DNA from 3 places in the Enterobacter cloacae complex sp. 394I7 genome. Region 3 is predicted to be linked to each of the others. Evidence: predicted binding sites of a transcription regulator. Region 3 holds the regulator's gene; each other region holds the start of a gene.

Region 1 (10,504 bases), on a different contig from region 3:
CCGATATGTGCAATGCCGATGTGAAACTGGGCGATCTGCTGATCCACGAAGGCTCCGCCAAGCATGCCCAGAAGTTCGCAGCAAAAGTCTTTAATGCTGATAAAACCTACTTTGTGCTGAACGGCACTTCCGCTGCAAATAAGGTGGTCACCAATGCGCTGCTGACCCGCGGCGACCTGGTGCTGTTCGATCGCAACAACCATAAGTCCAACCACCACGGTGCGCTGATCCAGGCGGGTGCCACGCCGGTTTATCTTGAAGCGGCGCGTAACCCGTTTGGTTTTATTGGCGGGATTGACGCGCAGTGCTTTGACGACGCGTACCTGCGAAATCAGATCCGTGAAGTTGCGCCGGAAAAGGCCATGGAGAAACGCCCGTTTCGTCTGGCGATCATTCAGCTTGGTACCTACGATGGCACGATCTACAACGCCCGTCAGGTGATCGACAAGATCGGCCATCTTTGTGACTACATCCTGTTTGATTCGGCCTGGGTGGGCTACGAGCAGTTTATTCCGATGATGGCGGAAACCTCTCCGCTGTTACTGGCTCTGAACGAGAACGATCCGGGCATTTTCGTGACGCAGTCGGTGCATAAACAGCAGGCCGGGTTCTCGCAAACTTCGCAGATCCATAAAAAGGATAATCACATTCGCGGCCAGGCGCGTTTCTGTCCGCACAAGCGCCTCAACAATGCGTTCATGCTCCATGCCTCGACCAGTCCGTTCTATCCGCTGTTTGCAGCTCTTGATGTGAACGCGAAAATCCATGAAGGGGAGAGCGGGCGCCGGCTTTGGGCGGAGTGTGTTGAGCTGGGCATTGAGGCCCGCAAGGCGATCATTGCCAACTGCCATATGATCAAACCGTTTATTCCGCCGAGTGTTGCCGGGCGTCCGTGGCAGGATCATCCCACTCACGCCATCGCCAGCGAGCGCCGCTTCTTCAGCTTTGAGCCGGGGGCTAAATGGCACGGGTTTGAAGGCTATGCCAGCGAGCAGTATTTCGTCGATCCGTGCAAGCTGCTGCTGACCACGCCGGGTATTGATGCGGAAACCGGGGAATATACCGAGTTCGGCATTCCGGCGACCATTCTTGCGCACTACCTGCGTGAAAACGGCATTGTGCCTGAGAAGTGCGATCTCAACTCGATCCTCTTCCTGCTGACGCCTGCCGAAAGCAGTGAGAAGCTGGCGCAGCTGGTGGCAATGCTGGGTCAGTTTGAACAGCATATTGAAGACGATACGCCGCTCGCTGACGTCCTGCCGACCATCTACCAGAAATACCCGGTACGGTATCGCGATTACACCCTTCGCCAGCTCTGCCAGGAGATGCACGATCTCTACGTGAGCTTTGACGTGAAAGATCTGCAGAAGGCAATGTTCCGTAAAGAGAGTCTGCCAGAACGGGCGATGAATCCGCAGGATGCGAATCAGGCGTATATTCGCGGGAAGGTGGAGTTGGTGCGCATCCGTGATGCCGGCGGACGCATTGCCGCCGAGGGCGCGCTGCCGTATCCCCCTGGCGTACTGTGCGTGGTGCCGGGTGAAATCTGGGGTGGGTCGGTACAGCGTTACTTCCTGGCGCTGGAGGAGGGCATCAACCTGCTGCCAGGCTTCTCGCCGGAGCTGCAGGGCGTTTACAGCGAAAAGGATCCCGATGGGATTAAGCGACTGTACGGGTATGTTTTGTCATAGCCGCCGTCATCCGTAATCCCGGCCCTCTCCCAAAAGAGAGGGTCAGGGCTCACACCGCACTTCTCTTATACATCCTCCGCGGATGCCCAATCTTCCCGTACAACATCTCTACGCTCAGAAACCCCGCCTCCACGCAGTGCTCAAGATAGCGTCGGGTGGTGGTTTTACTTAATCCTGTCTCCTGCACGACCTCGTCGACGGAAAAACAGTGTGTCGCCTTGTCGTTAAACAACGCCTGCACCCGTGCCAGCGTATTCTCCTCAATGCCTTTGCTGCCGTTATCCAGACGGTAGTTTTTCGCCTGCAGCTGGTAGAGCGAGTCGACGTTCTGCTGGTCGACAATCTTCCAGACCCGCTGTTGTTCGGCAAACTGCACAAAGCGTTCAAGCGACTGGCTGAGGCGTTTCCAGGAGACCGGCTTCAGGATGTAATCAAAGGCGCCATTTCGGATGGCCTGGCTGCAGGTGTCCATGTCGCTGGCAGCAGTAATGAAAATTACCGAACAGTTGGCGCGGGTGAGCATGGGGTCATTGATCAGTGTGATCCCTTTACCGTCCGGCAGATAGTTATCCAGCAGCATAAGCTGCGGCTGTTTGCTTTCAAGCTGGACCTGGGCGGCAGCGAGAGACGAGGCGATCCCTACCAGCCTCAGGCGCGGATGTTTACCGATAAGTTCCGCGTGCAGTTGCGCCAGTTCGTTCTCGTCTTCAACAATCAATACGTCGATAAGTTCATGTTGCATAGTCGGTATCTTCCAGTTGCTGGGCGGGACGCCGGGCGGGAATAAACAGTGAGAAAATGGCGCCGCGCGGGGTGTTATCGGCAATTTCTATCGCGCCGCCAGCCTGGGTAACATAGCTTTCGATCAGATACAGGCCAATCCCGTGATCGCCGCGTGTTTTGGTGGTGATGCCGCGTTCAAATATCCTGTCACGGATCTCCGGTTTGATGCCAACGCCCTGGTCGGCCACTTCGATAATCAGCTCCTGCTCGCTCAGTTTGATCAGCACTTCGACCGGTGCATGGGGAAGCGGTGAGCGCTGCGTCGCTTCGATGGCGTTATCCAGCAGGTTGCCGATGATTGAGATCAGCTCTTCTTCAGCCAGCGACGGGAACGGCCTGTCCAGCCGGCAGGCCGGGTCAAAACTGAGCTCGACCCCTTTCTCCCGCGCGCGGGCGGCTTTACCCAGCAGCAGGCCACACAGAGTCGGGGAACTGAAGCGGGAAGAGATAAAGTCCAGCAGCTCCTGAGCGTGTTCCGACTGCGCCTGAATATAGCCAATCGCCTCTTCATAGCGGCCCATGTGCAGCAGGCCGGACAGAGTGGTCATGCGGTTCAACTGCTCATGACGCATGATGCGCAGGTTATCGACATAGCGTTTAACCTGGCTGAGCTGGGCGCTAAGCGAGTCAATTTCATTCCGATCGCGGAAAGTGATCACCCAGCCCTGCAGCGAATCCTCAAGCATGATGCGCACCCGGCTGGCAATCACCGTGAGGGTGTTAAAACGGCAAATTTCATCATGGGTATCTTTTGCCAGCATCGTCTGCGTCGAGAAGAACGGGACAGGGTCGATAACCTGGCTAATCAGCTGCCCGCGCAGTTCACGGGCTGGCTGGCTCAGGCCAAGCAGCTTGCGCGCCGCCTGGTTGATCACCTCGATGCGCAGCTCATCATCAATGGCGATCACCCCTTCATAGATAGACTCCATCATCGCCTTTTGCTGGCGCACCAGCAGGCCGATTTCTCGTGGCTCCAGGGAGAAGATTTGCTTCTTAATACTGCGGGTAAAGAACCAGGAGAAGATAAAGAGCGCAATCAACAGCAGCACGGCGGCCAGCAGGATATTGACCACTTTGCTGACGGTAATGGTATCAAGGTAGCTGGTGAGATAACCCACCGAGACAATCCCCACCACTTGCCCCGCATCGTTGAAGATGGGCGCTTTGCTGCGCAGCGAAATACCCAACCCCCCTTTGCGGATGGTGGTGGTGCTTTTTCCCTGCAGGACCTCCTCATTGTCTCCACCGATAAGCGTCTTGCCCACTCTGTCGGCAAAGACCGAATGAAAAAGATGCAGACCTTTATTATCCCCAATCACAATAAAGCTGGCATCACTGTGAGCGGCAATTTTCTGCATAAAATCATGGATGGCTTTGATATCTTTTTGTTCAACCTCATCACGTAATGAGGGAATAAGTGCGATCTCTTCCGCCTGTATTTTGGCACGTGCGCTCATTTCCTGATAAAGCTGCTTGCCGACATCGACGTAATAATATCCGCCCAGTAACGCAAAAAGTACTGAGAAAAAGGCGACCAGCGAAATAAACAGCTTAATCTGAAACGATACTTTCATAACTATCACGCGAGGTAGCAGCAAAGATTGCCAATATATCATCTTTTTTCGCGCGGATACCCGGTTTGCCGAAAACTTGTGATCCCTTGCACAGCAGGCCCTGTAAAAGAATTTTCCGAATAGCCTATGCGCCTGAAACCGTCTGGAGAAATGTTATTTGATTGTTCGTTTTAGAAAAGAAACCATAAAAACCACGGCAATAAATAAGGCGTAAATCACATTAAATAAAAGAAACCATTAAAACCATAGCTGCCATAAAAACTTCGCTTTTAATATGCCATTCCTCACATAAAGTAAGCCTTTGTGACTCTAAGCTGAACGCACAAAATAACTAAGGGGCTTATTATGAGCACAACTGACGATTCTTTCTCTGTTACCCACGACCCGATTGATATTCAGCGACCATCACTCAAAGAGCGCTGGTGGCATATTATGGATACGTGGAAAATCGGAATTATCCCTCTGCCACTGTTTGTCCTGGCCGGCGCGCTGATTGCCATTGATTGCCTCGGCGGCAAACTGCCCAGCGATATCGTGGTGATGGTCGCCACGCTCGCGTTCTTCGGCTTTGCCTGCGGTGAGTTTGGCAAGCGCCTGCCGATTGTCGGTAAACTCGGCGCGGCGGCGATTTGCGCCACCTTTATTCCTTCGGCACTGGTCTATTACGGCCTGCTGCCGGATGTGGTGGTGGAGTCCACCACGAAGTTCTACAAATCCACCAACATTCTGTATCTCTACATCTGCTGCATCATTGTCGGCAGCATCATGAGCATGAACCGCACCGTGCTGATTCAGGGCTTCCTGCGCATCTTCTTCCCGATGCTGTGCGGCGAAATTGTCGGCATGATTGTTGGCATGGGCGTAGGGATAGCGCTGGGCCTTGAGCCATTCCAGATCTTCTTCTTTATCATTCTGCCGATCATGGCGGGCGGTGTTGGGGAAGGGGCGATCCCGCTCTCCATCGGCTATGCCACCCTGCTGCATATGGACCAGGGCGTGGCGCTCGGTCGCGTTCTGCCTATGGTTATGCTCGGCGGTCTGACGGCAATCATCATCTCCGGCTGCCTCAATCAGCTCGGTAAACGTTACCCGCACCTGACCGGCGAAGGCCAGCTGATGCCTAACCGTGCGAATACCGATGAAACCACCGCACAGCCTGCGTTCTCCGGTAAAGCAGACGTCACCACGATCGCTTCTGGCGCACTGCTGGCCGTTCTGCTCTACATGCTGGGGATGCTCGGCCACAAGCTGATTGGCCTGCCTGCGCCGGTTGGCATGCTGTTTATGGCGGTGCTGGTCAAGCTTTGCAATGGTGCTTCTCCGCGTCTGCTGGAAGGCTCTCAGGTGGTGTATAAATTCTTCCAGACATCAGTAACTTACCCCATTCTCTTCGCCGTGGGCGTGGCCATTACCCCCTGGCATGAACTGGTCGCCGCATTCACGCTGACCAACCTGCTGGTGATTGTCAGCACCGTCTCCGCGCTGGTGGCGACCGGTTTCTTCGTGGGCAAAAAGATTGGCATGCACCCGATTGATGTCGCCATCGTCTCCTGCTGCCAGAGCGGCCAGGGCGGTACCGGTGACGTGGCGATTCTGACCGCAGGCAACCGTATGAGCCTGATGCCCTTCGCCCAGATTGCTACCCGTATCGGCGGCGCGATTAACGTCTCCATCTCTCTGCTGATACTGGGCAACTTCCTCGTTTAAGTTTTCAGGAAAGAACAATGAAACTCGCAAGCTTTTTATACCAGGGAACACGCAGCTACGGCATCGTTCAGGCCGAAGGTGTGATTGATTTAGGTCGCCGTCTCGGCGACCGCTACAGCGACCTCAAAGCGCTGCTGCAGGGCAACGGGCTGGCTGAGGCCACCCGTTATCTCAACGACGCCGTGGATGTCCCTCTGAATGCCATCACCTTCTTACCGGTGATTGAGCAGCCGGAAAAAATCCTCTGCGTGGGCATGAACTACGCCGACAAACGCAAAGAGTTTGACCAGCACAACCCGGCGCCGACGCTGTTTGTCCGCTTCCCGGATTCGCAGACCGGCCACAACGAACCGGTGCTGAAGCCGCGTCACTCCAGTGAATTCGACTACGAAGGAGAGCTGGCGGTCATCATCGGCAAAGCCGGAGAGAACATCAGCCGTGATGAGGCGCTGCGCCATGTGGCGGGTTACAGCTGCTATATGGACGGCTCCGCCCGCGACTGGCAGCACACCTGGTTTACGGCAGGCAAGAACTGGCGTCAGACCGGAGCGTTTGGCCCGTGGATGGCGACGGCTGATGAGATCCCGGACCCGCACCAGCTGGCGATCCGCACCTGGCTTAACGGCCGTATGGTGCAGGAAGACAACACCAGCAGCATGATCCACAAGGTCGCGGAGCTTATCGAATACATAAGCACCTTTACCCGTCTCAGCCCGGGCGATGTGATCATCACCGGCTCCCCTGGCGGCGTCGGCAAAAAGCGCAACCCGCCGCTGTTCATGAAAGAGGGCGATCGCATTGAGGTGGAGATCGAGCATATCGGTCATCTGAGCAATGTGATCATGGAAGCGCCCGCCACCGGGCTTGCGGCAGCACACTGAGTAAAACGGCATGAACAGTCAACCCACTATCGATTTTCGCCACACCCTTGTGGCGAAACACCCGGAACGCTTAAGCCAGATCCGTTACCTGCTGGCAGACAGCGGCCTTGGCCTGGACAACGACATCACGCTGTTTGTCGAAGCCTGGTCCGGCACGCAGCTGGTGGGTTGTGCCGGGCTTGCCGCTAACGTCATCAAGTGCGTGGCGGTAAACGAGCAGCTTCGTGGGGAGAACCTCAGCGCACGGTTGCTGGCAGAGGTGGAAAATGCGGCGCTGGAGCGCGGCCATTTTCACCTCTTCCTCTGCACCCGTCCGTGCAACAAGGAGCGCTTTGGCCGCAGCGGCTTCTGGCCGATTGCCCAGAGCGGGAACAACGCGGTGCTGATGGAGAACACCCCGCAGGGGATCCAGCGCTACTGCCGCGCGCTCAAGTGTCAGCGCAAGGCCGGGAAGAAGATTGGCGCGATCGTGATGAATGCGAATCCGTTTACCCTCGGCCACCGGCATCTGGTCGAGCAGGCCGCGGGGCAGTGCGATGCGCTGCATCTGTTTGTGGTGCGCGAGGATGCCTCGTTCTTCCCGTTCAGCGCCCGGCTAGAGATGGTACGGGCGGGCGTGGCGCATCTGCCGAACGTGATTGTGCATGAAGGATCGCAGTACATCATCTCCCGCGCCACGTTCCCGGCCTACTTCCTGAAAGAGACCGGCAAAGTACAGCAGGCGTGGAGCGAAATCGATGTGCTGATCTTTCGGGACTTTATCGCCCCGGCGCTGGGTATTACGCATCGCTTTATCGGCTCGGAGCCGTTTTGCGATATCACCCGTCAGTACAACCAGACCCTGCACGACCTGCTGGCCTCACAGATTGACGTGGTGGAAATGCCGCGCATCAAGGTCACCGGCAACGCTATTTCCGCGTCGGAAGTCCGCCGCTTGCTCAAGACACAGCAGTTTTCCCGGATCCGGGAGATTGTCCCGGACTCCACCTTCGCGCACCTCGAAACGCATTACCGTGCGAGTGCGGAAGTCGCATAACTATCAGGAATTTATCATGAAAATTGTAAGGGAGGCGCTGGCCGGTACGCAGGAGTCCAGCGACCTGATGGTAAAAATTGCCCCCGCTCAGGGTGAGCTGGAAATTATCATCCACAGTGAAGTGATTAAGCAGTTTGGCGAACATATTCGCCAGGTCGTTAACGACACATTGCGCGCCATGAACGTGCACCAGGGATTAATTATTGTTGAAGACAAAGGGGCGCTGGACTGTGTGATCCGCGCCCGCCTGCAAAGCGCGCTCCTGCGCGCAGCCGATGAGCCAACACTTAACTGGGGGGCGCTGAAATGAGCAAACTCCGCCGCAGTATGCTGTTCCTGCCGGGCGCAAACGCCGCCATGCTCTCTACGGCATTTATCTACCGCCCGGACTCCATCATGTTTGACCTTGAAGACGCCGTCGCCCTGCGCGAGAAGGATACCGCGCGCATGCTGGTGTTTCATGCCCTGCAGCACCCGATGTATCAGGATATCGAAACCGTGGTGCGCATTAACCCGCTGAGCACGCCGTTTGGCTTGCTGGATCTGGAAGCCGCCGTGCGGGCAGGGGTGGACGTGATTCGATTGCCGAAAACCGACACCCCGGAGGATATCGATGAGCTGGAAGGGCATCTGGCGCGTATTGAGCGTGAATGCGGGCGCGAGCCGGGCTCGACCCGCGTCATGGCGGCTATTGAGTCCGCGATTGGGGTGATTAACGCCGTGGCCATTGCCCGCAGTTCTCCGCGCTTAATCGGGATCGCGCTGGCCGCCTTTGACTATGTGATGGACATGCAGACGGAACGCGGGGATGGCACTGAGCTGTTTTATGCCCGCTGTGCCGTGCTGCACGCCGCCCGCGCCGCGGGTATCGACGCTTTCGACGTGGTGTGGTCGGACGTTAACGATGAAGCCGGCTTCCTGCGCGAGGTCGATTTGATCCGCAAGATGGGCTTTAACGGTAAATCGCTGATTAACCCACGTCAGATTGACCTGTTACATAACGCCTATGCCCCAACCCAGCAGGAAGTGGATCACGCGAAACGGGTGATTGAAGCGGCAGAAGAGGGGGAGCGTAACGGCCTGGGCGTCGTGTCGCTCAACGGCAAAATGGTCGATGCCCCTATTATTAACCACGCGCAGATGGTGCTGGAACGCGCGGCGGCCTCCGGCGTGCGTCGTTAAGGATTACACAATGAATCAGACAGAACTTCTCCATGTGAATTTCCCCCATCTGCGGGACTTAAAACCGTTTGATGCCGCCCACAGCGCAACGCCATGGCTGAACAGCCCTGACGAAAAACACACCCGTAAGCTCTGTGCTTCGGTCGAAGAGGCGGTGTTACGCAGCGGGTTACAGGACGGGATGACCGTCTCCTTCCACCACGCGTTTCGCGAAGGCGACCGGGTGATCAATACCGTCATGGCGCTGCTTGCGCGTATGGGCTTTAAAAACCTGACGCTGGCTTCCAGCTCGCTGATGACCTGTAACGACGCGCTGATCGAACACATCGAAAGCGGCGTTATCACCCGGATTTACACCTCCGGTATGCGTGGCAAGCTGGCGGACGCTATCTCACACGGGTTGATGGCCGAGCCGGTACAAATTCACTCCCACGGCGGGCGCGTGAAGCTGTTGCAGGACGGCGAGCTGAATATTGACGTGGCGTTTCTTGGCGTGCCGTGCAGCGATGAATTTGGCAACGCCAACGGCACGCACGGGAAATCGTGCTGCGGCTCGCTTGGCTATGCAATGGTGGATGCGCATTTTGCCCGCAAGGTGGTGCTGCTGACCGAAGAACTGGTGCCGTTCCCGAATATGCCCGCCAGCCTGGTGCAGGATCAGGTGGATTACATTGTGCAGGTGGAGAGCGTGGGTGACCCGGCGAAAATCAGCGTCGGTGCGGCTCGCGTGACCAGTAATCCGCGTGAGCTGATGATTGCCCGCTACGCGGCGGATGCGATTGAACATTCAGGCTATTTCAAACCCGGTTTTTCCATGCAGACCGGCTCCGGTGCGGCGGCTACCGCCTGTACCCGCTTTATGGAGGAGAAAATGGAGCGCAGCGGCGTGAAGGCGCGCTTCGCTCTCGGGGGCATTACCGGCAGCCTGGTGGATCTGCACGAGAAAGGCCTGATCGAAAAGCTGCTTGATACCCAGTGTTTCGACGGCCAGGCCGCGGCCTCGTTGGCACGAAATCCGAATCATGTGGAGATCTCCACCAACGTTTATGCCAACCCCGGCAGCAAGGCAGCAAGCTGCGACCAGCTTGATGTGGTGATCCTCAGCGCCCTGGAAATTGACGTCGATTTTAACGTCAATGTTATTACCGGCTCTGACGGCGTAATGCGTGGGGCATCCGGCGGACATTGTGATGTGGCCGCGGCGGCAAACCTGACCATCGTGGTCGCCCCCCTGCTGCGTAGCCGTATTCCAACCGTCGTGAAGCGGGTGACCACCCGGCTGACGCCCGGGGAGAGCATCGACGTGCTGGTTACCGATCACGGCATCGCGGTTAACCCGGCACGCCCGGAAATCCGCGAACGACTGCTTGCCGCAGGTCTCAACGTTGTCGATATCAACGCGCTTTTCGAGCGGGCGATATCACTGACCGGCGTACCAAAACCCATTGAGTTTACCGACAAAATCGTTGGTGTGATCCGCTACCGCGACGGCAGCGTCATCGACACCGTTCGACAGGTGAAGGAGTAATGATGACTGTAGCGACACCCGTGCGGGCGGGTGTCAGCCTGGAGGAGCTGCTGGCGGCGAAAGAGCGCCGTGCAGCACGCCAGACTGACTGGCTCACGCACTATCAACAACCGGTGATTTCT
Region 2 (10,504 bases), on a different contig from region 3:
GCGCTGCACAAGCAGTGGCGGGAAGTCATCCATCACGGTACCCAGTGGCGCGTGGATATGCCGGATGCCAGCACGCTGGCACAGGGTATAGTGAGCGAAGACAAAACGCAGGGGTTGTTTATGGTCAGCCAACTGGCCATGCCGGATTACACGCTCATGATGCCGCTGCGCATGCCGGGGCTCGACGCGCAGGCGCAGTACCGCATCACGCTGCTCGACCACCCCAACATTCGACTCACCGGTGAGGGCGGGCACACCATGCGCAAGCTACCGGCGTGGATGGAAACGTCCCAGACGGCCAGCGGTGAGTGGCTGATGCAGGCGGGGATCGCACTGCCGATTCTGGACCCGGAAACCGCCATTCTGATTGGCGTTGAACGCGTGTAAGGGTGATGGGCCGGGAGACTGGCCCTCCGTTGAGGATAAAAATAATGAACACAACAACCTGTACCCACAAAGACAACCCTAACTTCTGGATCTTCGGGCTGTTCTTCTTTCTCTACTTCTTCATTATGGCCACCTGCTTTCCGTTTCTGCCGATCTGGCTGTCGGATGTCATTGGCCTGAACAAAACCCATACCGGGATCGTATTCTCCTGTATCTCGCTTTCGGCCATCGCCTTCCAGCCCGTGCTTGGGGTCATTTCGGATAAGCTGGGGCTGAAAAAACACCTGCTGTGGATTATCACTGTGCTGCTGTTTCTGTTCGCGCCGTTCTTCCTGTATGTCTTTGCGCCACTGCTGAAAACCAGTATCTGGCTGGGGGCGCTGAGCGGCGGTCTGTACATCGGTTTTGTCTTCTCCGCAGGTTCAGGCGCGATTGAGGCCTACATCGAACGCGTGAGCCGTAACAGCGTGTTTGAATACGGCAAGGCGCGCATGTTCGGCTGTCTCGGCTGGGGGCTGTGCGCTTCAACGGGCGGTATTCTGTTTGGCATCGACCCGTCGTATGTCTTCTGGATGGGATCAGCGGCTGCGCTGCTGCTGATGCTGTTGCTGGTGGTTGCGAAACCGAAGCCAAACCAGACTGCGCAGGTGATGAATGCGCTGGGGGCCAACCAGCCGCAGATCACCGCCAGGACGGTCTTTAACCTGTTCCGTCAGCGCAGAATGTGGATGTTCATTCTGTACGTCATCGGTGTGGCCTGCGTGTATGACGTTTTTGACCAGCAGTTTGCCACCTTCTTTAAAACCTTCTTCGCAACGCCGCAGGAGGGAACGCGAGCCTTTGGTTTTGCCACCACGGCGGGGGAAATTTGCAACGCGATCATCATGTTCTGCTCGCCGTGGATCATCAACCGTATCGGCGCGAAGAATACGCTGCTGATTGCCGGGCTGATTATGGCGACGCGCATTATCGGCTCGTCGTTCGCCACCACCGCGGTGGAGGTCATTGCCCTGAAGATGCTGCACGCGCTGGAGGTTCCGTTCCTGCTGGTGGGGGCGTTCAAATACATCACCGGCGTGTTCGATACCCGTCTGTCGGCCACTATCTATCTGATTGGCTTCCAGTTTTCCAAACAGTCGGCGGCGATTTTCCTCTCTGCTTTCGCCGGGAATATGTATGACCGGATCGGTTTCCAGGAGACCTACCTGATGCTGGGCTGTTTTGTACTGGCAATTACGGTGATCTCGGCCTTTACGCTGAGCAGTAAGCAGGAGATTGCGGCGCGGCGCGCTGCGGTGGAGGCAAACTAACGCAGGACGCTGCCGCGGATGCGGCAGCGTTAACGCTTAGGGCAGGTAAAACACCGCTTTTAGTTCGGCACTCACCGGGCTGTTGTCGGGGTTCGAGGGCATTACCTCACCCATGTATTTCCACCAGCGCTGACAAACGTCGGTCTTTGCCACCGCGTTCCAGCGCGCTTCCGATTCAATTTCAACGCTCGCAAACAGCAGGTTACGCGCCTCATCGAGATAGATAGCGTAGTGGTGCGCACCGTGGTCTTTTAGTACCGCCTCCAGCTCTGGCCAGATGGGGTTATGGCGACGCGCGTACTCGTCGTGCGCGTCAGGGTTCACCTGCATCACAAATGCTTTGCGGATCATCATGCCTCCAGCCGCTTTCGCGGGCCGCTATGGGTACAAATCCAGTGCCGACTGCATCGGCGTGACGCCAAAGCGTTTACCGAGTGCTATCAGCTCTTCCCGGGTGATGGTCTGCTTCATGCCGCCCATCGACAGGACCTTCACCAGCACCTCGGCGGACTTCTCGGCGGTATCAATCAGACCAAACGTTTCGTCGAGCGTCGGCCCGCTGCCGAATACCCCGTGGAACGGCCACAGCACCAGGGAGTGGGACTGCATTTCGATGGCGGTGGCCTGGCCGATTTCGTCGGTACCCGGCACCATCCACGGCAGAATGCCGACCCCGTCGGGGAAGACCACCAGACATTCGGTGCTGCCTTCCCACAGCTTCCGCGTGAGGTAATCGCTACTGTTTTCCAGCACGTAGGTCAGGGCTATCAGGTTAGTGGCGTGACAGTGCATGATCACCCGGTCTTTGCCGTGGGTTGCCTTGATACGCTCACAGTGAGAGAGGAAGTGCGCCGGGAGTTCAGACGTGGGCACTGCATCGTCCGTCAGCCCCCAGAGGATGTGATAGCCTGCGCCGTCACTGTCCACTCTCACCACCCCAAGGTTGGCCTGCGGGTCGAGCTGAACGTTACGGAAGAATTTACCGGAACCGGTGACGATAAACGGCGTACTGGCGAGCTGCGGCATTGGCTGGCTCAGGGCGATATAGCGCGGCTTCTGATGGAACTCGGCGGCGAACGGTTCAATGTCGGCATCATCCAGGCGCAGCGTCAGGTTACCGCCGTTGCGCTCGTCCCAGCCTTTTAGCCAGGCGTCGGAGGTGGCTTTAATCATGCCCTGGACGAACCAGGCGTTAGTGATGGTCTGCATAGTGTTTCATTTCCCGTGATCGGGGTGAGCGTTTCCCTCACCCCGGCCCTCTCCCACGGGGAGAGGGGGTAAAAGTGGCCTCTTCCACAGGAAGAGGGTGAGGGCATATTTATCCGCGCTGACTCAGCACGTCTTTCTCATACATCCGCACGTTATCCAGCCACTGACTGCCCGCTGGGGTGTCGTTACGCTGGCAGTACATCTCCCACACCGCCTGCCACGGCAGGGTTTTCTGCTCTTCCAGCAGCACCAGGCGCGCGGTGTAATCGCCGTTCTCTTCCAGCTGCTTCAGGGCGCTGGTGGGCTCCAGCAGCGCACGCAGCAGGGCTTTTTTCATGTTGCGGGTGCCAATCACCCAGGCCGCGATGCGGTTGATGGAGGCGTCAAAGAAGTCGAGGCCAATGTGCACGCGGTCAAACAGATCGTGGCGAATGATTTCGCTGGCAATGGCCTGGGTTTCGTCATCCAGCAGCACCACGTGGTCGCTGTCCCAGCGTACGGGACGGCTCACGTGCAGCAGCAGGCGGGGTACGTAGAGCATGGCGGCGGAGATTTTGTCGGAGATCACCTCCGTCGGGTGGAAGTGGCCGGCATCCAGGCACAGCGCGGTCTGGCGGCTGGTGGCGTACCCCATGTAAAACTCGTTCGAGCCAACGGTGTAACTTTCCGCACCAATACCGAACAGCTTGCTCTCTACGGCGTCGATGTGGTGCGCCGGGTTCAGTTTTTCGCTGATGGCTTCATCCAGCGCCGCCAGCAGGCGCTGACGCGGGGCCAGACGGTCAACGGTGATGTCTTTCATGCCGTCCGGGATCCAGATGTTCATCACCGACGGCGTGCCGAGCTGCTCGCCAAAGTACGCGGAGACGCGGCGGCTGGCTTTTACGTGGTCAATCCAGAACTGGCGGATATCGTCGTTCGCGTGGGCAAGGGTAAAACCGTCGGCGCTCAGCGGGTGCGAGAAGCAGGATGGGTTGAAATCCAGGCCCAGCTGGTTGGCTTTCGCCCACGCCACCCAGTTTTTAAAGTGCGCAGGTTTGATCTCGTTACGCGCGACCGGCGTGTCAGATTCCAGATAGATAGCATGCAGGTTCAGCCGCTTAGGCCCCGGGATCAGGCTCAGCGCCAGCTCCAGGTCGGCGCGCAGCTCGGTGGCGTTACGCGCTTTGCCCGGATAGTTGCCGGTGGCCTGAATGCCCCCCGTCAGCGAGCCGCCCGGGTTTTCAAAACCGGCAACGTCGTCGCCCTGCCAGCAGTGCATGGAGACCGGCAGACGATCGAGCTGGCGCAGCGCCTCATCGACATCCACGCCGACGGCGGCGTAACGCTGTTTAGCCAGGTCCCAGGCTTGTTCAAGTTGAGTGGTCATGCGCAAAGCTCCTTAGTCAGTCGGTTTTGCTGAAACTGCGCCCGATAGCGGGCAATTTCATGGCAGGGATTGGGGATGAACGTGGTCAGCGTGGCGTTCGCCGAGACCACCGTGCGGAAATCGTCCACGCTGGCAAGTTCGTCCAGGGTCATGAGCTGAATGCCAATATTGCCGAGCGTCGACGCTTCAATCGGGCCCGCCACCACGGTGATCCCGCAGGCATCGGCGCAGAGCTGGTTCAGAAGCTGGTTCTGGCAGCCGCCACCGACAATATGCAGCTGAGTGAACGGCCGGCCGCGAAGGTCGGCCAGCTCGCTCAGGATCTCGGCATACAGCAGGGCGAGGCTGTCGAAAATACAGCGTGCCAGCTCTGCCGGTTTCGATGGCACGGGCTGCCCGGCGTCGACGCAGGCGGCCTGGATTTCGGCGCTCATGTCCGCCGGGTTGATAAAGCGGTCATCATTAGGATTGATCAGGAAACTGCAGGCTTTCAGTCTTTCGGTGTCGGCAATAAGCGCGGGCAGGTCGGTAATGTTCTGCTCTTTAAGCACGCGCTGGAGCAGCCACAGACCCATGATGTTCTTCAGCACGCGGTAGCGCCCCTCGGCACCGCCTTCGTTGGTGATGTTCGCGGCCAGCGCGGCATCGCTGGTGTAGGGAGTTTTGCTCTCAAAGCCCATCAGCGACCAGGTCCCGGAAGAGAGGTAGGCCGCGTCGTTACCGGCAAGCGGTGACGCAATGACGGCGCTGGCGGTATCGTGACTCGCAACCGCCACCACCGGGATCGCATTACCCTGCGGGCACATCCATTGCCCGATCACATTGCCAGGATGCGTCGGCGTACCGAACCAGGAGGGTGAAGCCCCGGTCCAGGCCAGCAGGTGTTCATCCCAGTTATCGGAGTTGATGTTCACCAGTTGCGTGGTGGTGGCGTTGGTGTATTCCCAGTTCATGTTGCCGGTCAGGCGGTAGCTGAAGTAGTCCGGGATCAGCAGTGCATGCGCCACGCGGGGAACCAGCGCCGGCTGCTGTTCGACCAGCGCGCGCAGTTGATAGAGCGTATTGAATGGCAGGAACTGAATGCCGCTGCGGCCATAAATATTCTCTTTGCCAAGCCCGGCAATCGCACGCGCCATCAGGCCGTCGGTGCGGCTGTCGCGATAGGCTATCGGCAAACCAACGCGTTCACCGTTGCTGTCCAGCAGTACGTAATCGACGCCCCAGGTATCGATGCCGATACTGTCGATACGGATACCCGCATCGCAGACCTTCTGCAGTCCGGTGCGGATCGCTGCCTCAAGGCTGTCGATATCCCACACCTCACAGCCGTCCTGCTTTTGCAGGCAGTTAACAAAGCGGTGCATCTCGCGAAGCGAAAGCGTCTGCCGCTTGCCGTCATAAGTGGCCAGCATTACACGGCCGCTGGATGCGCCTAGATCGACAGCCACGCAATGGCGAAAAGTCATGGTTGTGTCCTTCTTAAAGTCATTAGCGGTGAGTGTAAAAAAAGGAACCCATCACCACCTTCTCGCCAGTGACAGCGGTTTTCCGGGGCTGGCAAGAAAGCAAAGATGAACGTGAGGGAGTTCACAGTTTCCAGGCGTGACGGGGTTTGCAGGCAGTGTGACGCTTACCGCATTTCCTGATCTTTCAGCCTGTTTCTTGAAAAACGGACAGTTTTTGCGAGGTTTACGGTCGAAAATTTAAGGTGAGGGGACGGGGCCTTAATTAATATTTTGAGAACATTTCTCATTGGTGGGGGCCGTTATGACCGTACTGCACAGCGCGGATTTTTTTCCTTCGGGTGGGTCGTCTGTCGCGATTGAACCGCGACTCCCTCAGGTGGCGTTCCCTGAGCATCATCATGATTTTCACGAAATTGTGATTGTTGAACACGGAACGGGGATCCATGTGTTTAACGGCCAGCCGTATACCATCAGTGGTGGGACGGTCTGCTTTGTGCGCGATCATGACCGGCACTTATATGAACATACCGACAACCTGTGCCTGACTAACGTGCTCTACCGTTCGCCCGATGCGTTCCAGTTCCTGTCCGGGCTGAACCATCTCCTGCCGCAGGAGAAGGACGGCATCTATCCTTCGCACTGGCGGGTGAATCAGTCCACGCTGCAGCAGGTGCGTCAGCTGGTGAGCCAGATGGAACAGCGCGACGAGGGACAGGAGACCCACGTCATCGCCACGCGTGAGCTGCTGTTTATGCAGCTGCTGGTGCTGCTGCGTCGCAGTAGCATGGTGGCCGGGCTGGGGAATAACGATGCGCGTTTGACTCAACTGATGGCCTGGCTGGAGGACCATTTCGCCGAGGATGTCTGCTGGGAAACGCTGGCGGATGATTTTTCGCTGTCGCTCCGGACCTTGCATCGTCAGCTGAAGCAGCAAACCGGGCTGACGCCCCAGCGCTATCTGAACCGTCTGCGCCTGATTAAAGCGCGCCATCTGCTGCGTCATACCGATGAGAGCGTCACGGATATCGCCTATCGTTGCGGTTTCGGCGACAGTAACCACTTTTCGACCCTGTTTCGCCGGGAATTTAGCTGGTCACCGCGCGATATTCGTCAGGGAAAGGACGCGTCACTGCAGTAACGCGAGGGTTGTCACCGTTTCCCGTGGGCAAAAACGCTAATAATGTCAGGTTATTTGCTGTCGAGGTGGTGTCGTGGTTGCTCAGCTAATGCTTCGCAAAGTGGATTTTTTTGCCTCCGCCGGCCAGGCCGTCGCGGTGGCGGATCGCTATCCGCAAAACGTCTTTGCCGAGCACACCCATGAATTCTGCGAGCTGGTGCTGGTGTGGCGGGGCAATGGCTTGCATATCCTCAACGACCGGCCCTACCGCATTACGCGTGGGGATCTGTTTTACATCCGTGCTGAAGACAAGCACGCCTACGCTTCGGTCAACGACCTGGTCCTGCAGAATGTGATTTATTGCCCCGACAGGCTGAAACTCAACGTCGACTGGGCGGCTTACATTCCGGGTTTTAATGATACGAAGTGCGCGGCGCACTGGCGACTGAGCAGTAACGGCATGACGCAGGTGCGACAGGTGATTTCTCAGCTGGAGCAGGAAAGCCAGAAAAGCGATCCTGAGGCTCATCAGATGGCAGAACTGCTTTTCGCCCAACTGGTCATGACGTTGGCGCGCCATCGCTACGCCATTGATAACCCGTCGGCTACCGCGCAGGAAGCCCTGCTCGATAAGCTCATTACCACCCTGGCGGGCAGCCTTAACAAAAGCTTTGTGCTGGAGAAATTCTGCGAGCAGGCGCAGTGCAGCGAGCGCGCGTTGCGCCAGCAATTCCGCACCCAGACCGGGATGACGGTGAACCACTATCTGCGCCAGCTGCGCATCTGCCATGCCCAGTACCTGCTTCAGCATACGGAACTGATGGTCAGCGATGTGGCGATGCGCTGCGGCTTTGAGGACAGTAACTATTTTTCGGTGGTCTTTAACCGCGAGGTGGGGATGACGCCGGTTCAGTGGCGTCATCGCAGTCGTAACGCGGCGTAATCAGTTCGCCATGCCGAGGCCCACAATGTTGGCCGCAATAATGATCACCACGCACCCCAGACTCAGCACGCCCACCGGGCGACGCCCGGCGTTGTTCCACTCTTTCAGAAGCAGACCCACCAGCCCACCGCACAGCACGTAGAAGCTCATGTGCAGCATCCAGCTCATATAGTCATACTGCGCCGGAATACTGGCGTGACCCCACGCGTAGAAGAAGAACTGGAGATACCACATCAGCCCGCCGAGCGCCGAGAGCAGCACGTTCCCGATAATCATCTGTTTAGCCAGCGAGAAGTCGGCTTTCAGTGACAAGGTCTTCACGTTTGCCAGACGGAAAAAACAGAAACCGAGGTTAACCACCGCTCCGCCACCCATGATCACCACATAGCTTGGCAGTGCCACGTACAGCGGGTCGACGCCCAGTGCGGCAGCGGCTTCATGCATCGGTTTGGCGGCGTTCATCGCGAATGACATGCCTGCGGAGAAGATCCCGCACATCACCGCCAGCAGCAGGCCTTTCTTCAGGTTGAACTCTTCGGCTCTGATGCCCATTTTGCGCTCTTTCAGCTGCCCTGCGCGGGTGACAATGCCCACGCCAATGACGGCCACCAGCACGCCCAGCAGCGTCATCTGGCCGCCTTTGGTGTTGATGAGCACGTCGACGTTGCCGTTGAGTATCGGCGTCATCAGAGTGCCGACAATCAGCGTAATACCAATCGCGATGCCAATGCCCATCGACATGCCGAGATAGCGCATGGTGAGGCCATAGTTAATGTTACCGACGCCCCACATGGCGCCAAAAAGAAAGACCGGCAGCAGGGTGGAGGCGTTAAAGGAGGAGAAATAGCCCCAGAAATCCGGGAGCAGCATGGCGCTGATGGTCCAGGGAAGAATTATCCACGAGACCACACCGCCGACGGACCACATGGTTTCCCATGACCACTGTTTGACCTGTTTAAACGGGGCATAGAAACAGGCTGCACTGGCCGCGCCTATCAGATGCCAGAAAATACCCATCGTAATCGCATGATTCATGTTTACATCCTCATCGTTTTTATATGCCGGTGGCTTCCCACCGACTCGATGAGTGTAAAAATTAAGCAGTCGGGTAACCTTCGGAAGGTTGCCGCACTTTGGTTTTGAATGGCAATCAACGCGTTAACCGGGTGAGCAGACTCACAATTTCAGCAATAATCGAAAACCGAATAACCTTATAAAAACTACGGCATTGATAATCATTTTCAATATCATTTAATTAACTATAATGAACCAACTGCTTACGCGGCATTAACAGCTGTGCCGCCCGACAATAATGGAGAGGATTATGAGTTATACACTGCCATCCCTGCCGTATGCCTACGACGCACTGGAACCGCATTTCGACAAGCAGACGATGGAAATCCATCACACTAAACACCACCAGACCTATGTGAACAACGCGAACGCCGCGCTGGAAAGCCTGCCAGAGTTCGCTAGCCTGCCTGTTGAAGAGCTGATCACCAAACTGGACCAGCTGCCAGCTGACAAGAAAACCGTTCTGCGTAACAACGCAGGTGGTCACGCTAACCACAGCCTGTTCTGGAAAGGCCTGAAAACCGGTACCACCCTGCAGGGCGACCTGAAAGCGGCTATCGAGCGCGATTTCGGTTCTGTAGACAACTTCAAAGCGGAATTCGAAAAAGCCGCTGCGACCCGTTTCGGCTCTGGCTGGGCGTGGCTGGTTCTGAAAGGTGACAAACTGGCGGTTGTTTCAACGGCTAACCAGGACTCCCCGCTGATGGGTGAAGCAATCTCTGGCGCATCCGGTTTCCCTATCCTGGGTCTGGACGTGTGGGAACACGCTTACTACCTGAAATTCCAGAATCGTCGCCCGGACTACATCAAAGCCTTCTGGGACGTGGTGAACTGGGACGAAGCAGCAGCGCGTTTCGCCGCGAAAAAATAAGGTTGCATTGACGCCTGTGAGAAGCGAGTCTGATGACTCGCTTTTTTTGTATCTGCAGAAAGGAGCAGCGATGCATTTTCCGGTGAATGTCTTTACAGGCAAGGTAAGGGAGTACGACGGCAGCCGCCCGAGCGCTATCGCCAAAATTCAGGTCGACGGCGAGTTGACGTTAACCGACCTCGGGCTGGTGGGCGATGAGCAGGCCGAAAAGAAAATCCATGGCGGGCCTGACCGCGCGCTGTGCCACTATCCGCGGGAACACTATCAGCACTGGATAACCGAGTTCCCCGAACAGGCGGATATGTTTGTCGCGCCAGCGTTTGGTGAGAATCTCTCAACGGAAGGGCTGACCGAGAAAAACATCTTTATCGGCGATATCTACCGCTGGGGCGATGCCCTGATTCAGGTGACGCAGCCGCGCTCGCCGTGCTTCAAACTAAACTATCATTTCGGCATCAGCGACATGTCTGCCCGGCTGCAGAGCGCGGGTAAAACGGGCTGGTTATATCGGGTGGTGCTGGCAGGTCAGGTATCGGCAGATGCGCCGCTGGTGCTGGCATCGCGCCTGAGTGATGTCTCGGTATATGACGCCTGCGCGATCGCCTGGCATATGCCGTTTGATGACGACCAGTACCATCGGCTTTTGTCCGCTGCAGGGCTGTCCACGAGCTGGACCCGAACGATGCAGAAACGCCGTTTAAGTAGCAAGATCGAAGATAATTCGCGGAGATTGTGGGGGAAATAGTTTCCCCGCAGGA
Region 3 (10,504 bases):
TCATGCTGACGGGCAATCTTCTCCAGCGCGCCGAGCTGTTTGTCCATGTTAAAGCGCGTGGGGTAGCGGTGATACAGAATATCGTCAGCCAGCACCCGAAGGCGCGCGGAGACGGTTTGCGCGTTCCAGCGGATCACCGCTTCGGCATGGCTGCGCTCGACCAGTTTTTGCACCTCCTGCGGCTGGTGCAGGCTCACGGAGATATGCTCCTGTAAGTCCAGCCCCACCTGGAAGACGCGCAGCAGCCGCTTATATTCGTGGTTCTTATTGGCGGCGAGCATATGCAGCTGTTGATAACACTGGCTTATCAGGTCCACCACCTTTTGCTGACGCGTCAGCAGCGGCGGCAGTGATTTTTCTGGATCGGTATGCTGGGTGAGCAAGGTGTATTTGGCTTCACAGTAATCCGCCAGCTGCACGTAGAGCAGGCTCAGGGATTCCCGCAGCGGCTGTTCCCGCCACAGCCAGAACCAAAACCAGTTAAACAGCCCGTACCACAGCGTACCGAGGGCGTAGATCAGCAGCGGCTCCCACACCGGCATGTTGCCCGCAAGGCTCAGCGTGAAGATGGCGGCAATCAGCGACGCGGGAAGCAAACGTGCGTGCAGTGAGCTGATCTCAGCGGTTACGCCCAGGGTCATCGCCAGGACGGTGAGGATCAGCGGCAGCGGGATATCGCGGGCCAGCAAAAGCTGTACGGCGAGGCTACAACCCGCAAACAGCGAGCCGCCCACGATCAGCCGTTTGAAAAAGCGCTTATGCGGTGTATCCAGACCGGCAATGTTGCAGCAGGCGGGAACGAGAGAGAAGAGCAGACCTTGCTGAAGATGGCCCAGAATCAGGCCCACGGCCACAGGAAGGCACAACACCAGCGTTTGCCGCAGTGCGTAGTTAACTTCCGGGTGATAAATCAGCCTGCGCCACATGGGGAATAGAGACAAAAACGGCGTGACACCTTGCGATGGCACGCCGTTTGAGCGGAATTAACGCGTTCCGTAAACCACGATGGTTTTACCGTGTGCGGAGATCAGGTTCTGATCTTCCAGCATTTTCAGAATACGGCCCACTGTTTCACGGGAGCAACCGACAATCTGACCGATTTCCTGACGGGTAATTTTAATTTGCATGCCATCAGGGTGAGTCATCGCATCGGGTTGTTTCGCCAGATTCAGCAGGGTCTGAGCGATACGGCCGGTCACGTCCAGGAAGGCGAGGTTACCCACTTTCTCAGATGTCACCTGCAGACGGCGCGCCATCTGCGAAGAAAGACGCATCAGGATGTCAGGGTTAACTTGAATCAACTGACGGAATTTCTTGTAGGAAATTTCAGCCACTTCACATGCTGTCTTTGCACGAACCCAGGCGCTACGTTCCTGGCCTTCTTCAAACAGGCCCAGTTCACCGATGAAATCGCCCTGGTTCAGATAAGAAAGGATCATCTCTTTCCCTTCTTCATCTTTGATCAGCACTGCCACCGAGCCTTTGACGATGTAATACAACGTTTCCGCTTTTTCACCCTGGTGAATCAGCGTGCTCTTCGATGGGTACTTATGAATGTGGCAATGAGACAAGAACCATTCGAGAGTCGGGTCTGTTTGCGGTTTGCCAAGCACCATGCGCTGTTATCCTCTGTTATAAGCTGTCACCAGAGTCATAAGATGCATCCGGACTCTGGGGTTGCAATCGAATTCTTACCCATACCCTGGGAAGTCGGCTATCGTAACGTTTCGCAGCCAGTAAAGTTTGATGTCCTCTGCATACATGTGTAACGTCAATGTATTACTGTAGCATCCTGAGTGTTTTAGCATAGCTTTCGCCGCGTGTCTCCTGGTGTCTCGCTTCAGCATGACGCAGGTCGCCTTCCATTGCGAGAAATGTAACGCACGCGTAATCTGTCACCAAAAATGCAACGTTGGAGTGAGTGAATATGCAAGCGCGTGTGAAATGGGTTGAAGGTTTAACGTTCCTGGGCGAGTCCGCTTCAGGACACCAGATTTTGATGGATGGTAACTCCGGCGATAAAGCACCAAGCCCAATGGAAATGGTGCTGATGGCAGCAGGTGGATGCAGCGCAATTGATGTGGTGTCGATCCTGCAAAAAGGCCGGCACGATGTGACCGACTGCGAAGTAAAACTCACCTCAGAACGCCGCGAAGAGGCACCACGCCTGTTCACCCACATTAACCTGCATTTCATCGTCAGCGGGAAAGAACTGAAAGACGCGGCGGTCTCACGCGCGGTCGATCTTTCAGCGGAGAAATACTGCTCGGTCGCGTTAATGCTCGAGAAAGCGGTAAAAATTACGCATTCGTATGAAGTGATCGACGCCTGATATTGGGGGGCATCGTTCACCCCGATGCCCTCACCGAAGCCCTCTCCCACGCGGAGAGGGAAATCATCAGGCGATTTTCTTCCCTTCTATCAACCGCTGCACCAGCGGCATCATAATTAATTCCATTGCCAGCCCCATTTTTCCGCCCGGAACCACTAACGTATTCATGTGCGAAATAAATGAGCCCTGCAGCATCGCCAGCAGCCAGGGGTAATCAATGCCGTCGAGATTGCGGAAATGGATAACCACAAAGCTCTCATCCAGCGACGGGATACTTTTGGCGGCGAACGGGTTAGAGGTGTCCACTGTCGGTACGCGCTGGAAGTTGATATGCGTGCGGGAGAACTGCGGCGTCAGGTAAGTAATGTAGTCTTCCATGGAGCGCACGACGGAATCCATCACCGCCTCGCGTGAATGGCCGCGCTCGCTGATGTCACGCGTCAGCTTCTGGATCCACTCAAGGTTCACGATGGGCACCACGCCAACCAGCAGATCCACGTGACGCGCCACGTCATGCTGCGGCGTCACCACGCCACCGTGCAACCCTTCGTAAAACAGGACGTCGGTCGGTTCCGGCAGCGGTTGCCAGGGGGTAAAGGTGCCGGGCACCTGGTTCCAGGGAACGGCTTCATCGTAGGTGTGCAGATATTTGCGTGACTGCCCCTTGCCGCTCTGGCCGTACTCCTGAAAGGTTTGCTCCAGCAGGCCGAAGTCATTGGCCTCCGGGCCGAAGTAGCTGATGTGTTTACCCAGATCGCGCGCCTTGCGGATAGCCATATCCATCTCCGGGCGCGTGTAGCGGTGAAAGCTATCGCCTTCGACCTCCGCCGCACGGAGATTCAGTTGGGCGAAAATCTTACGAAAAGCGAGGCTGGTCGTGGTGGTTCCCGCACCACTCGAACCCGTAACGGCAATAACCGGATGTCTGGCAGACATAGCAACTCCCTGACTGGAAAGGTTTAAAGATCAGCCATGAAACGCGTTGCGGGGCATGATATTGACCGTCTCATGCAGTTCAGACCATACCAGCACCACGTCGCCGCTTTTGAGCTGGCGCTTCACATCGTTGACCTTTTGCTCAAGCGAACGTTCATGTTCACCATAATCGGTACCTTCGCGCAAGACAAAGCTTTCAATCAGATTATCGAGCGTTTCGGGGGAGAGGTCCTGCCACGGAATAATCATTTTGCACCGTCCAGATAAGGGGTAAGCCAGTCAGGAATACGCGACTCCAGCCACATTTTCGGGCGACGCAACGTTCCACCGATGAACCCCACGTGACCACCATGCTCTGTCAGCTGGTAGTGAACGTTGGCAGGCAAAAATTCCTGCGCGGGGATAGAGTGATGATCCATAAACGGGTCATCTTTGGCATGAATGATAAGCGTCGGTTGCGTGATCTTACTGAGCAGCGGCATGGCGCTGCACTGACGATAGTAGTCAATCGCATCGGCAAAACCGTGAATTTTGGCGGTGATCAGATCGTCGAATTCGCGGATGCGACGGACCTTTTTCAACTGACGCAGGCTCACGGGCAGCGTATCCGGATAGGCCTTCAACTTGCGCGCCGCGTTGGCTTTCAGCAGGTTGAGCAGGTAACGCTGATAGACCCGGGAAAAGCCTTTCTCCATATGGTAGCTGCACTGCTCCAGCATAAAGGGCGCGGAGACAATGACGGCCGCATCCAGCGGCACGGTGTCGGCCTCTTTTGCCAGCAGGCAGGCCAGCATATTGCCGCCCAGCGAGTAGCCCACGGCCGCTGTCGGGACGGTACCAAAGTTTTCCCGTAACCAGTGTAAAAACCAGGTGCCGTCTTCGGTTTCACCCGAGTGATAGATGCGCTTCTGGCGATTCGGTTCGCCGCTACAGCCGCGAAAGTGCATCACCACGCCGAGCCAGCCCCGCGCTTTGGCTGCCTGGATGAGCCCGTGTGCATAGGGGCTGTGCAGACTGCCTTCCAGACCGTGAAAGACCACCAGACGCGGCTTGTGGCGCGCCTGTTCTGGCTCTTCGCTCCATGCCAGGTCCAGAAAGTCACCGTCCGGTAAGTCCAGCCGTTGCCAGTGCGGCGTGAACTGAACCTTACGGCGGATGAGTCGCGGCAGCATGGTCTGCAGATGGCAATTGGCCACGCCGCGCATGGGCACGAACTCGGTGCTGTCTTCGGCGATGATGTCGAAGTCTGATGGAATGATTTGGCTCATAACGGCGATGCTAATTCTTGTCAGTTATTTTCTGTTCTTTCCGAATTGTACCCCGTTTAGCCTGGTTTTCCGAAACATGAACTGATCTCGATCACAAATATTTACCTTGATTATTACTCTCAGGCTAATGATTCCGCCCTGCGCTTAATTGATGACTTCCTCGCCACAGCGCACACTTTACTCAACGTTAAGCAAATCAGAATGATGTGCTGAATCAGGAGGTTAATAATGTTATCTGGGCAAACACCCACCCGGCAATGGAACACACGACGCACCGAGAAAGCGCGTCGTCTGGCCTCCGTACCGGTGCAGGGCAAGGTACTGCCAACCGGCGATCTTGTCGCCATGCTGGAAAAACTGATCGCGCCTGGCGACAAAGTCGTTCTGGAAGGTAATAACCAGAAGCAGGCCGATTTCCTTTCACGCTCGCTGGCTGAAGTGAACCCGCAAATCGTGCATGACCTGCACATGATTATGCCAAGCGTGGGCCGTAGCGAGCATCTGGATATCTTTGAGAAAGGTATCGCCCGCAAGCTGGACTTCTCCTTCTCCGGTACCCAGAGCCTGCGCATCTCGCAGCTGCTGGAAGATGGTCAGCTCGAAATTGGCGCTATCCATACCTACATAGAACTCTATTCACGTCTGTACGTGGATCTCTCGCCAAACGTGGCGCTGATTGCCGGCTTTAAAGCGGACCGAAAAGGTAATCTTTATACCGGCGCAAGCACTGAAGATACCCCCGCGCTGGTGGAAGCGGCCGCGTTCCATGACGGCATTGTCATCGCACAGGTGAATGAGCTGGTGGACGACGAATGCGACCTGCCGCGCGTGGATATTCCCGGCTCCTGGATTGACTTCGTGGTGGTGGCCGACAAACCGTTCTTTATCGAACCGCTGTTTACCCGCGACCCGCGTCTCATCAAACAGGAACATATCCTGATGGCGATGATGGCCATTAAAGGCATTTATGCGGAACATCAGGTGCAATCCCTGAACCACGGGATTGGTTTTAATACCGCGGCGATTGAACTGCTGCTGCCGACCTACGGTGAACAGCTCGGCCTGAAAGGCAAAATCTGTAAACACTGGACCCTTAACCCGCACCCAACCCTGATCCCGGCGATTGAAAGCGGCTGGGTGGAAAGCGTGCACTGCTTCGGCGGCGAACTGGGGATGGAAGAGTACATTCGTGCACGTCCGGATATCTTCTTTACCGGTGCCGACGGCTCTATGCGTTCCAACCGCGCCTTCTGTCAGCTGGCAGGCCAGTACGCCGTTGATATGTTCATCGGCTCAACCCTGCAGGTCGACGGGTATGCCAACTCCTCAACCGTGACCCGTGGTCGTCTCTCTGGTTTCGGCGGTGCGCCAAACATGGGCCATGACCCGCATGGTCGTCGTCATGCCACCCCGGCCTGGCTGAACATGATCACCGAACCTGATCCGATGCAGCGCGGTAAAAAACTCGTCGTCCAGATGGTGGAAACCTTCCAGGCAGGCGTGAAACCGACCTTTGTGGAAAAACTCGATGCTGTTGACGTTGCGAAAGCGTCCGGGATGCCTCTGGCTCCGGTCATGATCTACGGCGACGACGTGACACATGTACTGACGGAAGAGGGGATTGCTTACCTCTATCGCGCAGAAAGTCTTGAAGAGCGCCGGGCGATGGTTGCGGCCGTCGCGGGGATCACCGATATCGGTCTGGGCGTCGATGCCAAACGTGTGGCGCAGTTGCGCCAGAGCGGCAAAGTGGTTTACCCGGAAGATATGGGGATTCGCCGCACCGATGCCACCCGTTCTCTGCTGGCAGCAGGCAGCGTGTCAGACCTGGTTGAATGGTCTGGCGGTCTTTACAACCCACCTGCGAAATTCCGGAGCTGGTAATGAAACTTCTGCCCCAGATTCAGGTTGAAGGCGGTGCCGAATGGCTGGCGCGAACCGCCACGCAGTGTCTGATTGACGAAGCACAGTTAAGCCCGAAACCCGGTCTGGTGGACAGTCGGGGGAACGGCGCGCACCACGATCTGTCGCTCGCGTTGATGGAGCGTTCCGCGCGCAGCCTGACCCCCACGTTTCAGGCGCTGGCGCAACACAGCTGGCAGCGTCCGGCGGATATTGCGCTCAGGCAAACCATAGGGCGACTCGGCCGTGAAGGTGAGCAGCAGATGATGGCGGCTACCGACGGTGTAAATACCCACCGCGGCGCGATTTGGGCGCTGGGGCTGCTGGTCAGTGCCGTGGCGATGCTCGGTGGTGATGCCAGCGCGCAGGCGGTAGCGAATACCGCGGCACAGCTGGCGAAACTGCCCGATGACGCGGCGCCGAAAGTGTTCAGCAAAGGGCTACGCGCCACGCGCCGCTACCGGGTTCCGGGCGCACGTGAAGAGGCTCAGCAGGCATTTCCACACGTGATGCAGCGTGCTCTGCCGCAGCTTCGTCTGAGCCGTCTTAACGGCAGCAGCGAAACGTACGCAAGGCTCGATGCGCTGATGGCCATCATGACGTCGCTTACCGACACCTGCGTGCTGTCGCGCGCCGGGATGGCGGGGCTGGAGGCCATGCAGAACGGTGCGCGTGCGGTGCTGAGCGCCGGAGGATGCGCGACATCCGCAGGCCAGATGGCGCTGGCGAGGTTAGACCGCCACATGCTGGCACTCAATGCCTCACCGGGCGGAGCAGCCGACCTGCTTGCCGCCACGCTGTTTCTCGATCGCATCGAAACGCCTTATTCAAAGCATTAAGAGGATGTTATGGAAAAAATCACATTAACCATGCCAGCGAGCCGCGCGTTAAGCGGCAAAGCGCTCGCAGGGGTTGTTGGTTCCGGGGATATGGAGGTGCTGTTTGCCGCCGAACCGGGCCAGACGTTAACCATTGATATCACCACGTCCGTCGACAACAGCCGCGGTCGCTGGGAGGCGTTATTCAACCGCCTGCACACCGTCAGCAGCCTGCCTGCAGGAAAACTGACGATCCACGACTTTGGCGCGACGCCGGGGGTGGCACGCATTCGTATCGAACAGGTTTTTGAAGGGGTGAGCCATGCGTGATGATCGGAGTTTTATTGAATTAAAAGCTCGCCAGCGTGCGCAGGCATTGCTGGACGACGGGAGCTATCGCGAACTGCTGGATCCTTTTGAAGGCATTATCTCCCCGTGGCTGGGGCCGCAGGGCATCGTTCCTCAGGCCGATGACGGCATGGTGGTCGCCAAAGGCACCCTCAACGGCCAGCCTGCGGTAGTGGTGGCGATCGAAGGTGCGTTCCAGGGCGGCAGCATGGGCGAAGTGTCCGGCGCCAAAATGGCGGCGGCGCTGGAGCTGGCAGCAGAAGATAACCGCAACGGGATCCCGACGCAGGCGGTACTGTGTCTCGAAACCGGCGGCGTGCGTCTGCAGGAAGCCAACCTGGGCCTGGCGGCCATTGCCGATATTCATGCGGCAATTGTTGATCTGCGCCGTTACACCCCGGTGGTCGGGATTGTGGCCGGGACCGTGGGCTGCTTCGGTGGGATGTCTATCGCTGCTGCACTGTGCAGCTACCTGATTGTCACCCGCGAAGCGCGTCTCGGTCTGAATGGTCCTCAGGTTATCGAGCAGGAAGCGGGGATTGAAGAGTATGACTCCCGCGACCGTCCGTTTATCTGGAGCATGACCGGTGGCGAAGTCCGCTATGAAAGCGGCCTGGTAGATGCACTGGTTGGCGATGGCGTGAACGCGGTGAAAGCGGCGATGAACGACGCGATTGCCAAAGGCGTGCCTGCGAAACATCGCACCGATAACTATGACGATTACCTGAACCGTCTGACGAATTTCGACACCCGCAAACAGGCCGATGCCGAACAGATTAAAGCGCTCTTTGCCCGGGAGGTGAAATGATGACTAACTCAGTAAGCCGTGGCGAACTCTGGCTGCAAACGCTCGCGCCGAACGCCAGACGCCTGGAGGGTTTATGCCCGTCCGTACAGGCGGCCGATGGTGAACTTAACGGTGAAACGGTACGTTTTGTTGCCGTGGAACCGGATGCCAACAACCACTTCCCGCGCGCGGCGAAAGGGGAAGTCGGTCTGCTGGAAGGCTGGACGCTGGCAAAAGTGGTGAGCGAAACCGTTGCCGCCGATGCTAACAGCGCCGTGAAGCGCCCGATCGTGGCGGTGATTGATGTGCCAAGTCAGGCCTATGGCCGTCGTGAAGAGGCATTTGGTATTCACCAGGCGTTGGCCGGCGCGGCGGCGGCCTATGCTAACGCGCGTCTGGCCGGTCATCCGGTGATTGGGCTTATCGTTGGTAAAGCGATGTCCGGCGCGTTTCTGGCGCACGGGTACCAGGCAAACCGCCTGATTGCCTTTAACGATAAAGGCGTGCTGATCCATGCCATGGGTAAAGAGTCTGCGGCGCGTATTACGCTACGTACCGTGGACGCGCTGGAAAAACTGGCGGCAACGATCCCGCCAATGGCCTATGACATCAGCAACTACGCCACACTGGGGCTGCTTTCCAACCTGCTGGACATCAGCAACCCGGATGCCCCTTCTGAAAACGATCTGACGCAGGTGAAAACCACGCTGCAACAGGCCATCCATGACGCTCGCCAGGACAACACCCTGAAAAACCGTCTCGGTGCTGACAATCGCCGCAGCTCTGCCCTCGTACGCGAACGCATGCGGGCAAGCTGGTAAGTAAAAAGAGACCTGCCAGATGCACTCCCCGCGGACGTAACCGTGACGTCCGCGCGGGAACCTGCATCCTGAAAATAATAATCATCGCGCCAGTGCTTAAACTTTTTTACTACAGGTGAATTATGACTTACGTAATTGTTCATGCTCTTGCACCGATTTTCGTCATCATGCTGCTGGGATTCTGGGCCGGTAAGGCAAAGATGGTCGATAACAAAAATGTCTCCCTGCTCAATATTTTCGTCATGGATTTTGCTTTGCCTGCCGCGCTGTTCAGCGCCACGGTGCAAACCCCGTGGACCGGCATCGTAGCCCAGTCACCGCTGATTCTGGTGCTGACCCTGGCGATGTGGATAACCTACGCGGCCATTTACTTCCTCGCGACCAGCGTCTTTAAAAAATCCCCACAGGATGCCGCCGTGCTTACGCTGACGGTGGCGCTGCCAAACTATGCCGCGCTTGGCTTGCCGATTCTGGGCAGCGTGCTGGGTGAAAGTTCTTCAACCTCACTGTCCGTGGCGGTCTCTATTGCCTGTGGTTCGGTACTGATGACGCCGTTCTGCCTGCTGATTCTGGAACGTGAAAAAGCGCGTGCCGAAGGCAATAACTCCGGTTCAACGCTCTCGATGCTGCCGGTGCTGATGTGGCGTTCGATTAAAAAACCGATTGTGATGGGTCCCCTGCTGGGTGTGATTTTGTCTGCTATCGGCATCAAAATGCCTGAACTTGTTCTGGCCGCCATTAAGCCACTGGGCCTTTCTGCAACGGCTGCCGCGCTGTTCCTGACCGGGGTGATCCTTTCTGCGCGTAAGCTGCAGATCAACACCATGGTGATTACCTCAACCGTTGCCAAGCTGCTGATCCAGCCTGCGATTGCCTGGGGTATCGTTCTGATCTTCGGTCTGCACGGCTCCGTGGCGATCACCGCTATCCTGATGATTGCGCTCTCTGCCGGTTTCTTCGGCGTGGTGTTCGGTAACCGCTTTGGCGTGCAGTCTCCGGATGCGGAAGCGGTGCTGCTGTTAAGCTCGGTACTGTGTATCCTGTCGCTGCCACTGTTTATCTCGCTGACTTCAGGAATGTAATTATGACCACAACATTACGCCCTCACGACCTCATCTGGCTTAACGCGCGTGACGCGCTGGAAGGCATCACTGACGACTGGGTGGATGCGGTATGGCATACCGGTTTACCGGTGGTCGTGCGGCGTGATGTTGATAATGCTGGCCGTATTCCCGTTGGCGTACGCGGTTTACGCCGCGACCAGCGGGCGGCCGGTTGGGTGAAGCCAGACA

Evidence for each region. Region 3 encodes CRP, which controls carbon source genes, mostly activating them, when cyclic AMP is high. Its sites were predicted from a motif close to ATGTGANNNNNNTCACAT; they were not measured.
Region 1: AC2FAP_RS11800 (2-hydroxycarboxylate transporter family protein) is a predicted target of CRP. The motif match lies at 4,252-4,269, and genes of this name have one in related genera.
Region 2: rhaS (HTH-type transcriptional activator RhaS) is a predicted target of CRP. The motif match lies at 5,897-5,914, and genes of this name have one in related genera.

What each region holds. Positions count from the first base shown of each region.
Region 1 covers NZ_JBXWCR010000002.1:155,915-166,418, forward strand. Annotated here, with positions in the region: gene AC2FAP_RS11785 (ornithine decarboxylase) at 1-1,691, shown strand, start outside; gene AC2FAP_RS11790 (response regulator) at 1,741-2,433, opposite strand; gene AC2FAP_RS11795 (ATP-binding protein) at 2,423-4,048, opposite strand; gene AC2FAP_RS11800 (2-hydroxycarboxylate transporter family protein) at 4,394-5,755, shown strand; gene AC2FAP_RS11805 (fumarylacetoacetate hydrolase family protein) at 5,773-6,636, shown strand; gene citC ([citrate (pro-3S)-lyase] ligase) at 6,647-7,672, shown strand; gene citD (citrate lyase acyl carrier protein) at 7,689-7,982, shown strand; gene citE (citrate (pro-3S)-lyase subunit beta) at 7,979-8,854, shown strand; gene citF (citrate lyase subunit alpha) at 8,865-10,382, shown strand; gene citX (citrate lyase holo-[acyl-carrier protein] synthase) at 10,385-10,504, shown strand, end outside.
Region 2 covers NZ_JBXWCR010000011.1:50,061-60,564, reverse strand. Annotated here, with positions in the region: gene AC2FAP_RS22320 (alpha-galactosidase) at 1-387, shown strand, start outside; gene AC2FAP_RS22315 (MFS transporter) at 432-1,697, shown strand; gene rhaM (L-rhamnose mutarotase) at 1,734-2,048, opposite strand; gene rhaD (rhamnulose-1-phosphate aldolase) at 2,076-2,906, opposite strand; gene rhaA (L-rhamnose isomerase) at 3,016-4,275, opposite strand; gene rhaB (rhamnulokinase) at 4,272-5,741, opposite strand; gene rhaS (HTH-type transcriptional activator RhaS) at 6,043-6,879, shown strand; gene rhaR (HTH-type transcriptional activator RhaR) at 6,953-7,801, shown strand; gene rhaT (L-rhamnose/proton symporter RhaT) at 7,802-8,836, opposite strand; gene sodA (superoxide dismutase [Mn]) at 9,126-9,746, shown strand; gene yiiM (6-hydroxyaminopurine reductase) at 9,817-10,491, shown strand.
Region 3 covers NZ_JBXWCR010000006.1:14,492-24,995, reverse strand. Annotated here, with positions in the region: gene AC2FAP_RS18555 (YccS/YhfK family putative transporter) at 1-926, opposite strand, end outside; gene crp (cAMP-activated global transcriptional regulator CRP) at 984-1,616, opposite strand; gene AC2FAP_RS18545 (OsmC family protein) at 1,928-2,332, shown strand; gene AC2FAP_RS18540 (phosphoribulokinase) at 2,399-3,268, opposite strand; gene AC2FAP_RS18535 (YheU family protein) at 3,299-3,517, opposite strand; gene AC2FAP_RS18530 (hydrolase) at 3,514-4,536, opposite strand; gene mdcA (malonate decarboxylase subunit alpha) at 4,765-6,420, shown strand; gene AC2FAP_RS18520 (triphosphoribosyl-dephospho-CoA synthase) at 6,420-7,277, shown strand; gene mdcC (malonate decarboxylase acyl carrier protein) at 7,287-7,586, shown strand; gene AC2FAP_RS18510 (biotin-independent malonate decarboxylase subunit beta) at 7,579-8,412, shown strand; gene mdcE (biotin-independent malonate decarboxylase subunit gamma) at 8,412-9,212, shown strand; gene AC2FAP_RS18500 (AEC family transporter) at 9,335-10,294, shown strand; gene AC2FAP_RS18495 (malonate decarboxylase holo-ACP synthase) at 10,297-10,504, shown strand, end outside.